2 regions of the Mesorhizobium sp. CNPSo 4670 genome follow, and region 2 is predicted to be linked to the other one. Evidence: predicted binding sites of a transcription regulator. Region 2 holds the regulator's gene; the other holds the start of a gene.

Region 1 (4,893 bases), on a different contig from region 2:
GGCATAGGGCGCCGCATACCGGTGACAAACCCGATGTCCCGGCCTGGACGCAACGACATTGTCTCTGAGCTTAGGGCGACCGTGAGACTTCCTCGCAGGACCGAAACAAGCCCATGGTATCGCCGCTATGCACCGGGCGACGATTGTCGCCTGGCTTCCACGCGACGTTCGGATTGGGCCACTCCAGCCAAATGCAGCATTTCATCCCCTTAAAATGAGCGTTGGAAACGCAGGATGCCGCCGACGCTGTTCTTTTTGTCGGCGTTAGTCCTGTTCACGATGGAAGGGTCAGCCACGTCGACGGCGAAGTCGCCGTAGCGGTTATAGTCCATTTCGGCTGTGATCGTGAAATCAGGAACAAGAGTATAGGCGACATTGATGGCGATACCATAGTTCTTGAGCTGATCACCCGAGATCTGAAGGTTGAACGAAGTTATCTCGTTGAACTTGTAAGTGGAGCCTGCCCAAAAAGCCCAGTTGCCGCCCCAAATTTTGTAGAAGCCGCGGCCGCGAGCGTCAATTGCGTTGGTGGAATTATCGTTGAGCTTGCCATTGGAGCCGTAGCCGAACATTCCGAACAGTGACAGTTCGGCGGTGACATTGAGGTCAACGCGAAGCTTTCCGGCCACCGATTTGTAGCTGCTATCATAGGCAGCTACGCCGGCGATCGCGCCCCATTGTTGTGTGTATTTCAGGCCACTGACCACGTGCGGAACGTAGCTGTCGATGGTGCCCACCGCGCCTTCGCCTTCTTCAAGCGAGACTACGGCCGAGAAGCCGTTAGCGGCATCAAAATAGTACTGGACGACGTTGGTATCGAGATCACCGTAGGGAACAAGCATCAGATTGAGCACGTTGGCAGGATAGCCGATGAACATGTCGAAGGCCGACCAGTCCTTGCCAACTCGCAGCTCACCAAGCTGAATCCAGGCGAAAGTCAGGCCGAGGTCTCTGTTGGAAGCAAAACCTTGACGGCTGTCCGGATCGGAATACGCGGTACGGTTGCCAAAGTTCACGCGGGTTTCGGTATAGGTCTTCAACGTGCCGAACTCGGTTTCCTGATTGGTCCAGGTCTTTAGCGTGAAGCGGGCATTGTTCTGCAAGGTGGCGTTGGTGCTGCCGTCTTTGCGCTCGGTTGCCTTGGCGCCATCGAATGACCCAACGTCACCAAAGCCGGTTTCGTAGCGGACATAGCCGCCGATGCGCAGGCAGGTCTCGGTGCCTGGGATATAGTAATAGCCCGCCCCATAGACGTCGCAGATCTTGACGTATTTGGCCGAGTCTGGTTCGGCGACGATCGCGTCGACGGCGCCGGCATCGGAAACTGCAATCAGGGCCGCAGCTGAGCCGACAAGAAGGCTCATGATGTTCATTCTTGATCTCCGTTCAAAGATAAAAAAGCGGAAGGACGTCAAGAGCGGACCCTTCCGCTATCTCCACGATCAAAAAGCGCGGCGCCTTGCGCGGGGTGACCGGTTCAAGAACAAAGGCGGCCAAGCTAACTCGTCCTCTCAAGCAATAGGTATTTTTAGAAATCTACTTACCGCAATGAGTGTAATTCCGCCCTTTCTAGTCTATCTCCGCCAGTCGTGCAGACTGCCACCACAGTTTCCAATTTTGCCTACCGCAAGTGACGTGCCATTCGCTGACGCAGTTCCGCGTTAACCCCATTTTCCCGGCCAACCTTGGTTTGCGGTTGCTTTGAGACAAGCCCAGCACGAAACGCAGACGTTTTGGGTACTGTTGCTATGTTCGATGCGCGACAGGTTTCGTTGTATGGTGACAGGAATTGTTTGAGCCTCGACATTGAGACCTTATGCGGCACCGTTCAGTACGTCAGGGCAGGGCGATAACGGTGACAAACCTCAACCCATCCCAAAATATCGGGAGCTACCGGTGCCCTTCAAAATTCTGCAAGGAATCCGACAAAATAGCGACACGGCAATTGGCGTAACCCATTGAAAATCAAGATCGCTGCATCTGGCATGACGTTTGCTGTCTCGCCTTTAACACTATCGAACAGTCGTTTTTAGTGTGCCAACGTTTAACAGGTATGATGCCTGATTGATGCGATTTATTCAGGGCGAAAACAAATGAAGGTTGTGTACCAGAAGTGGAGAAAACAGATGACCTATACAACGGCGGAAACGGCTTTCCTGATTGTTTCCACCTTGGGCTTCGCATTGGAATTATATAAAACCAACGTGGCCGAGCATCGAGGTTTCGCATTGCTGGCTATATCAACACGAAAAAAGTCACCTGTCGCCTCAGTCAATGGCAAGAGGAAACTTCTCTCTTTTCATATCAATGCTGCAAGTTGAACTCATCAGCCTGATATGATGTGCATCTGACGCCTTGGCTTGCAGACCCAATGCGCGCAAATACCCAGCACTCAGGATGACCCAGGGCGAACGTTGATCTCGCGCCCAGGCGATCGACGTCGATCGTCCCTTGGCGCAATCACCGGAGGCCATCGGAATTTCCTCAATCGGTCCACCCCTTGAAACGAAAGGAGCAAAACTCGTTCGGCATGCGCTCGACCCCGCAAAGGTCGCGCGAACCCCATTCTGGTCCTGATAGCCAGGATCGGGGGAGGCTCTCGCAATCTGTTTATCCTGAAGGAGAACGACATGACGTTCCGTCCATTACATGACCGTATACTCGTCCGCCGCATCGAGGCCGATGAGAAGACGGCCGGCGGCATCATCATCCCCGACACAGCCAAGGAAAAGCCGCAGGAAGGCGAAGTCATCGCCGTCGGCGCCGGCGCTCGCGACGAGAGCGGGAAGCTCAGCCCCCTCGACGTGAGGGTCAACGACCGCGTCCTGTTCGGCAAGTGGTCGGGCACCGAGATCAAGCTCAATGGCGAAGACCTGCTCATCATGAAGGAAAGCGACGTCCTGGGCGTCATCGAGGTTTCGACCTCGGCCAGCCAGGCCGCGTAACCGAGACGCATGACACAAAGAGTCAACAAGAACTGCCTACTTGCTGGAGTGAACCAATGGCTGCCAAGGAAGTGAAATTTCATGCTGATGCCCGCGACCGCATGCTGCGCGGCGTCGACATTCTCGCCAATGCGGTGAAGGTGACGCTCGGTCCCAAAGGCCGTAATGTGGTAATCGACAAGAGCTTCGGCTCCCCGCGCATCACCAAGGATGGCGTCACCGTCGCCAAGGAGATCGAGCTTGAGGACAAGTTCGAGAACATGGGCGCGCAGATGGTGCGCGAAGTCGCGTCCAAGACCAGCGACATCGCCGGCGACGGCACCACCACCGCCACGGTGCTGGCGCAGTCGATCGTGACCGAAGGCGCCAAGGCAGTCGCCGCTGGCATGAACCCTATGGATTTGAAGCGTGGCATTGACAAGGCGGTGGAAGCGATCCTCGGCGATTTAAAGGCCAATGCCCGCAAGGTAACGAAGAACGACGAGATCGCCCAGGTAGGCACGATTTCGGCCAATGGCGATGCAGAGATCGGCCGCTTCCTGGCCGAAGCGATGGACAAGGTCGGCAATGAGGGCGTCATCACCGTCGAGGAAGCCAAGACCGCCGAGACAGAGCTGGAAGTGGTCGAAGGCATGCAGTTCGACCGCGGTTATCTCAGCCCCTATTTCATCACCAACCAAGACAAGATGCGCGTCGAGCTCGAAGAGCCCTACGTGCTCATTCACGAGAAGAAGCTGGCCAATCTGCAAGCCTTGGTACCGTTGCTGGAGGCCGTGGTTCAGTCCGCCAAGCCGCTGCTAATCATCGCCGAGGACGTCGAAGGCGAGGCACTGGCTACGCTCGTGGTCAACAAGCTGCGCGGCGGACTAAAGGTCGCCGCCGTCAAGGCCCCGGGTTTCGGCGACCGCCGCAAAGCGATGCTGGAGGATATTGCCATCCTGACCGGCGGCACGGCCATCAGCGAGGATCTCGGCGTCAAGCTCGAGAATGTGACACTGGAAATGCTCGGCCGCGCTCGCAAGGTGGACATCGACAAGGAGAACACCACCATCGTCGATGGTGCCGGCCATAAGGACGAAATCAACAGCCGCGTTGCTCACATTCGGGTGCAGATTGAGGAAACCACTTCCGACTATGACCGCGAGAAGCTGCAGGAGCGCCTGGCAAAGCTCGCCGGCGGTGTCGCCGTGATCCGCGTCGGCGGCTCGACGGAAGTCGAGGTCAAAGAGCGTAAGGACCGCGTCGACGACGCGCTGCACGCCACCCGCGCAGCTGTCGAGGAAGGTGTCTTGCCGGGCGGCGGCGTGGCACTACTCAGGGCAGCAAGGGCGCTCGAGAATGTCGCTGTAGACAACCCGGACCAGAAGACCGGCGTCGACATCGTGCGGCGCGCGATCGAGGCTCCCGCTCGCCAGATCGCCGAAAACAGCGGCGCGGAAGGCTCCATCATCGTGGGCAGGGTCCGCGAAAACCCCGATTTTGGCTATGGCTGGAACGCGCAGACCAACGAATTCGGCGATCTCTTCGGCCAAGGCGTTATCGATCCTGCCAAGGTCGTGCGCACGGCGCTGCAGGATGCCGCTTCCGTAGCCGGCCTGCTTGTCACCACCGAGGCGATGGTGGCCGAGAAGCCGAAGAAGGACACCCCCGCTCAAGCGATTCCGGGCGGCGGCGGCATGGACTTTTGATCAAATTGAAGGGGAAGTGCTCGCTCCCGTGGGAACGAGCGCTTCCCTGGAATGGGGATCTCCATGAATGAGCGCCCCGGGGCGCGCGCGGCAAGTGAGACCTAAAGCATCGAAACTGAAAGTATCCTGGGTTGGGTCGATATCCACAATGATGGTGGGGTCAGCGTTTGGCTCAGAGCCTTCATCGACCCCGCCCTGCCGGATGTAGAACTGGATCCGAAAGGTATTCCGACCGGCACCCCCGTCAGATGGTCTCAAAC
Region 2 (4,893 bases):
ATGGTTTGGCTGAAAGGGGCCTATTGACGGGCGGCAATCGCCGCCGCGGCGCCGACCATGAAGCCGGCGGCGGTGCGGTTCAGCGCCTTGAGCGCGCGCGGCGATTTCAGGAACCAGCGCGCCTTGGCCGCCAGCGCCAAATAGGGCACCAGCACCACCAAAAGCACGACGATCGTCAGCGCGACCAGTATGCCGTAGTCGGCCAGCGTGATGGTCTTCAGGTCGACGATAGTCGGCGTGATCGCGAGGTAGAAGATCATCGTCTTCGGATTTCCAAGCGTGACGGTGAGGCCGGCGAGGAAGCTCGAAACCAGCCCGCCCTTGCCCTTCTTCGCCTCGACTGTTTCGGGCGTGATGCCGCTGGTCCAGAAGCGCCAGCCGAGGAAGGCGAGATAGGCGACACCAAGCCATTTGATGACCAGAAACACCATGCCGAAAGTCTGCGCGACGAAGGCCAGGCCCAGCACCACGGCGGTCAGATAGGTGAGGTCGCCAAGCATCAGGCCAAAGGACATGGCCAGCGACGAGCGGAAGCCGGAGCCGAGCGCCCGCGCGACGAGCGCGGTGACGCCGGGGCCGGGAATGGCGGCGGCGATGCCGAGGGCGGCACTGTAGGCGAGGAAGCCGGTAAGGGTCATGGTTGCGGCCTTGCGCGTCCAAAGTCTTGATTTTTTATGCGTATCGTTGTTGCAACGACGACTTATGACACAAGGTCAGCCATGCGGGAATTCCCTGAAGCCGGATTCGATTGCACCACGCCGGCGTGCGACCACGCCGTCAGGAACGGCCGCCACTATAGGTGACGCGCCAGATGGTGCCGTTGCCGTCCTCGGTCACGATCAGCGCACCGTCGCGGGCCACCGCGACGCCGACCGGTCGTCCCCACACCTCGCCGTTGGAGACGACGAAGCCGGTGATGAAGTCCTCGTACTCGCCGGTCGGCCTGCCGTCCTTGAACAGCAATCTCACCACCTTGTATCCGGTTCGGTTGCCGCGATTCCATGAACCGTGCAGGGCCACGAAAGCATCGCCTCTGTACTCGGCCGGAAAACCGGACTCGGCGGGCAAGTCCTTTCCATCGTAGAAGGTAATGTTGAGCGGCGCCGAGTGCGCCTGCATCAGCACATCGGGAATGGTCACCTTGCCGGCAAGATCGGGGCGTTCGCCCTTGTGGCGCGGATCCTCGTTGTTGCCGATGTAGTACCAGGGCCAGCCATAGAAGGCGCCGTCCTTGACCACAGTCGCATATTCGGACGGCACATTATCGCCAAGCGCATCGCGCTCGTTGACGACGCACCACAACGCCCCGGTCGTCGGCTGGACCGTCATGCCCGAACAGTTGCGCAAGCCGGTGGCGACGATGCGGCCATTCTTGCCGTCGGGGTCGAAGGCCAGCACGTCGGCACGGCCGTCCTCGGACCCCCAAGCAGCACCCAGCGGCTGCGACTTCGTCCAGGCGTCGAGGCCGCCATCCGGCTCCTTTGCCATGTTCTCGGCGACGTTCGATCCCGAGCCGACCGACAGATAGAGCGTCTTGCCGTCCGGCGAGAAGACGATGTCGCGGGTCCAGTGATGATTGGCAGGGATGTTGCCGACGATGGTTTCCGGATCACTGGCCGCCTTCAGGTCACCATTGTGGTAGGCAAAGCGCACGATGCTGTCGCTGTTGGCGACATAGACCCATTGCGGGTCGTTGCCTGGCGGGTAGAAGGCGATGCCGTATGGCTGGTTGAGATCACCGGCAAAGATGCTGTCCTTCGCCGGCTTCGCGCTGCCCTCGGCAAGGCGATAGACGCGGATCTGGTTGGCTTCGCTGTCGGCGACGAACAGGTCGCCATTCGGCGCGGTGCGCACGACCCGTGGATTGCCAATGCCCGACGCGATCAGCTCGGCCAAAAAGCCCGGCGGCAATTTCGGCTCGGCGTCTGCCGGCCGGTCGGCGAGGCCGGCGCCGTTCGAGGCGGATTTGGTGACATAAGGCCTAGGCAGGTCTTGCGCCTTGATCAGGCGGCGCACCCCTGGCCTGTCGGCACGCCAGTCGCCGAAGGCGGCGGCACCCCTCAGTACCGGCTGCTCCGCCTGCTGGGCCAATGCCGCGGTCGTGACAAACAGTGCGGCAGGAAACGCCAGCCCGGCCAATCGGATCATTTTGTCCTCCACCTTGTCGCGAAGGAATCAACGGCCTGTTTGTTCCTCGGTTCCGCCTCACACGATGAGTTGAGGTGAAACGGTCTCCAGCCTCAGGTGCCGGCCGCGTAGAAATCGTCGTCGAGGCGCTTTTCCAGTGCGACGAGATCGGCCGGCAGCGGCAGGCCCATGGCGCGCATTTCCTGCAGTTTCTCGCGCAACTGCTCCTGGATTTCGTGCTGGTCCTCCGGCTGGTTGACCATTTCCTCGAGCAACAGACTGATCCGGGCCTTGAATTCTTCGAGCGCCATCGTCGTCTCCTCGGTTACCAGTTCAACGCAGCATGCGGGAAATCAGCTGCGCCGTATAGTCGACCATTGGCACGATGCGCGCATAGTTGAGCCGGGTCGGGCCGATGACGCCGAGTGCGCCGACGACGCGGGCGTCCTTGTCGCGATAGGGCGCGACGACGAGCGACGAGCCCGACAGCGAAAACAGCTTGTTTTCCGAACCGATGAAGATGCGCACGCCCGATCCCTGTTCGGCCAGATCAAGCAGCTGGATCAGCCCGTCCTGCGTCTCCATGTCCTCGAACAGGTGACGCAACAGTTCGATGTCGGCCTGGGCGGTGACGTTTTCGAGCAGGTTGGCGCGGCCGCGCACGATGAGCCGCGCCGGCAGGCCGCTCTCCGCGCCGGCCCACACCGCCAGCCCCTTCTCGACCAGATCTTGCGACAGCGTGTCGAGTGCGGCCCTGGTCTCTTCCTTGATGCGGGCAATCTCGATCCGCGCCTCGGCCAGCGTGCGGCCGCGAATATGGGCGTTGAGGAAGTTCGAGGCTTCGTGCAACTGCGAGACCGTAATGCCGGCCGGCAACTCGACGACGCGGTTTTCGACGTCGCCGTTTTGCGACACCAGCACCGCCAGCGCCTTGGTCGGCTCGAGCTGGATGAATTCGATGTGCTTCAGCGCCACCTCGTTCTTGGCGGCCAGCACCAGGCCGGCGCCGCGCGACATGCCCGACAGCATCTGGCTGGCCTCGGTCAGCATGTGTTCCAGCGTCGCACCCGAGCCGGACGCGCGCACCTGCGCCTCGATGGTGCGGCGCTCCTCGTCGGAGAGGTCGCCGAGTTCCATGAAGGCATCGACGAAGAAGCGCAGACCGGCCTGCGTTGGCAACCGGCCGGCGGAAATGTGGGGGGCATAGATCAGGCCGAGATGCTCGAGGTCGCTCATCACGTTGCGGATGGTGGCGGGCGACAGTGAGGACGGCAGGATGCGCGACAGGCTGCGTGATCCCACGGGTTCGCCGTCCTTCAGGTAGGAATCGACGATGCGCCGGAAGATGTCGCGCGAACGCATGTCGAGCGACTGTAGCGCAGGCGACAGCAGACTGGGTTCGGCGACTGCCTTGGTCATTAGGCCAAAAACCTCCGGCCCAAGGATATAGACTTCACCATGGTCCGCGCAACCCGGTGTCTGTATCAGTTCACCCGGCTGTCTGAAGTCAGATCACCGGCCATTTTCCTTTGCGCCACGCGCTCCATGTGGTTACAAGCCGGCCAAGAATCCGAAAAATGACGGGAAAGAAGCCTGAATGCGCCCCTCCAAACGCCAATTCGACGAAATGCGCGCCATCTCCTTTGAGCGCGGCGTCTCCAAGCATGCAGAAGGCTCATGCCTGGTGAAGTTCGGCGACACCCATGTCCTGTGTACCGCCAGCCTCGAGGAGAAGGTGCCGGGCTGGATGCGCAATTCCGGCAAAGGCTGGGTCACGGCGGAATACGGCATGCTGCCGCGCTCGACGGGCGAGCGCATGCGCCGCGAGGCTTCCGCCGGCAAGCAGGGCGGCCGCACTCTGGAAATCCAGCGGCTGATAGGCCGCTCCTTGCGCGCCGTGGTCGACCTGCAGGCGCTGGGCGAGCAGCAGATCACCGTCGACTGCGACGTCATCCAGGCCGATGGCGGCACCCGCACGGCCTCGATCACCGGCGGCTGGGTGGCGCTGTATGATTGCCTGCGCTGGATGGAGGCCCGCCAGATGGCCAGCGTCGCCAAGGTGCTGAAGGACCATGTCGCGGCGATTTCCTGCGGCATCCATGACGGCCAGCCGGTCATCGACCTCGATTATCTCGAGGATTCCTCGGCCGGCACCGATGCCAACTTCGTCATGACCGGCAAGGGCGGCATCGTCGAGATCCAGGGCACCGCCGAGGGCGAGCCCTTTTCAGAGGACCAGTTCGCCGACCTGATGGGCCTGGCCAAGAAAGGCATCCAGCGCCTGGTCAGCCTGCAGCAGATGGCGGTGGTTTAGGCCTGGTTTGTATTGATGAGGTTGGCGATCCTTCCCACCCCCCTCTGGCCTGCCGGCCATCTCCCCCGCAAGGGGGGAGATCGGCTGTGGTCTTGGGTTTCGCCAACCACCAACGTTGCAAGCTGTGAGCCGGCGTTGACGCTTCCAATCTCCCCCCTTGCGGGGGAGATGCCCGGTAGGGCGGAGGGGGGTGCCTCGTGATTCCTTCCGCCATCCTTGAATCGGCCCTCTACGTCACCGACCTTGACGCTGCGGAGAAGTTCTACACCGGCGTCCTCGGGCTCGATCTGCTCGGCAAGGTCGACGGCAGGCACCTCTTCTTCCGCTGCGGACCCGGCGTGTTGCTTATCTTCAACGCCGAGGCGACAAAAGTGCCGCCCGCGCCCGATGCGAGACTGAAAGTGCCGCCGCACGGCGCGGTCGGCGAAGGTCATCTCTGCTTTGCGGCCAGC

Evidence for each region. The regulator HrcA, encoded in region 2, represses chaperone genes, less so after heat shock. The targets are predictions, from matches to a motif close to GTTAGCACTCNCNNNNNGNGAGTGCTAAC.
Region 1: a site for HrcA is predicted at 2,385-2,413, ahead of AC0ZT5_RS31845 (co-chaperone GroES). Genes of this name have one in related genera too.

Annotation. Positions count from the first base shown of each region.
Region 1 is NZ_JBWJFQ010000028.1:82,293-87,185, forward strand. Features, by position in the region: gene AC0ZT5_RS31835 (porin) at 210-1,373, opposite strand; gene AC0ZT5_RS31840 (hypothetical protein) at 2,127-2,321, shown strand; gene AC0ZT5_RS31845 (co-chaperone GroES) at 2,631-2,945, shown strand; gene groL (chaperonin GroEL) at 3,002-4,633, shown strand.
Region 2 is NZ_JBWJFQ010000018.1:65,480-70,372, forward strand. Features, by position in the region: gene AC0ZT5_RS25690 (LysE family translocator) at 21-638, opposite strand; gene AC0ZT5_RS25695 (PQQ-dependent sugar dehydrogenase) at 778-2,148, opposite strand; gene AC0ZT5_RS25700 (hypothetical protein) at 2,241-2,438, opposite strand; gene hrcA (heat-inducible transcriptional repressor HrcA) at 2,461-3,546, opposite strand; gene rph (ribonuclease PH) at 3,725-4,441, shown strand; gene AC0ZT5_RS25715 (VOC family protein) at 4,639-4,893, shown strand, end outside.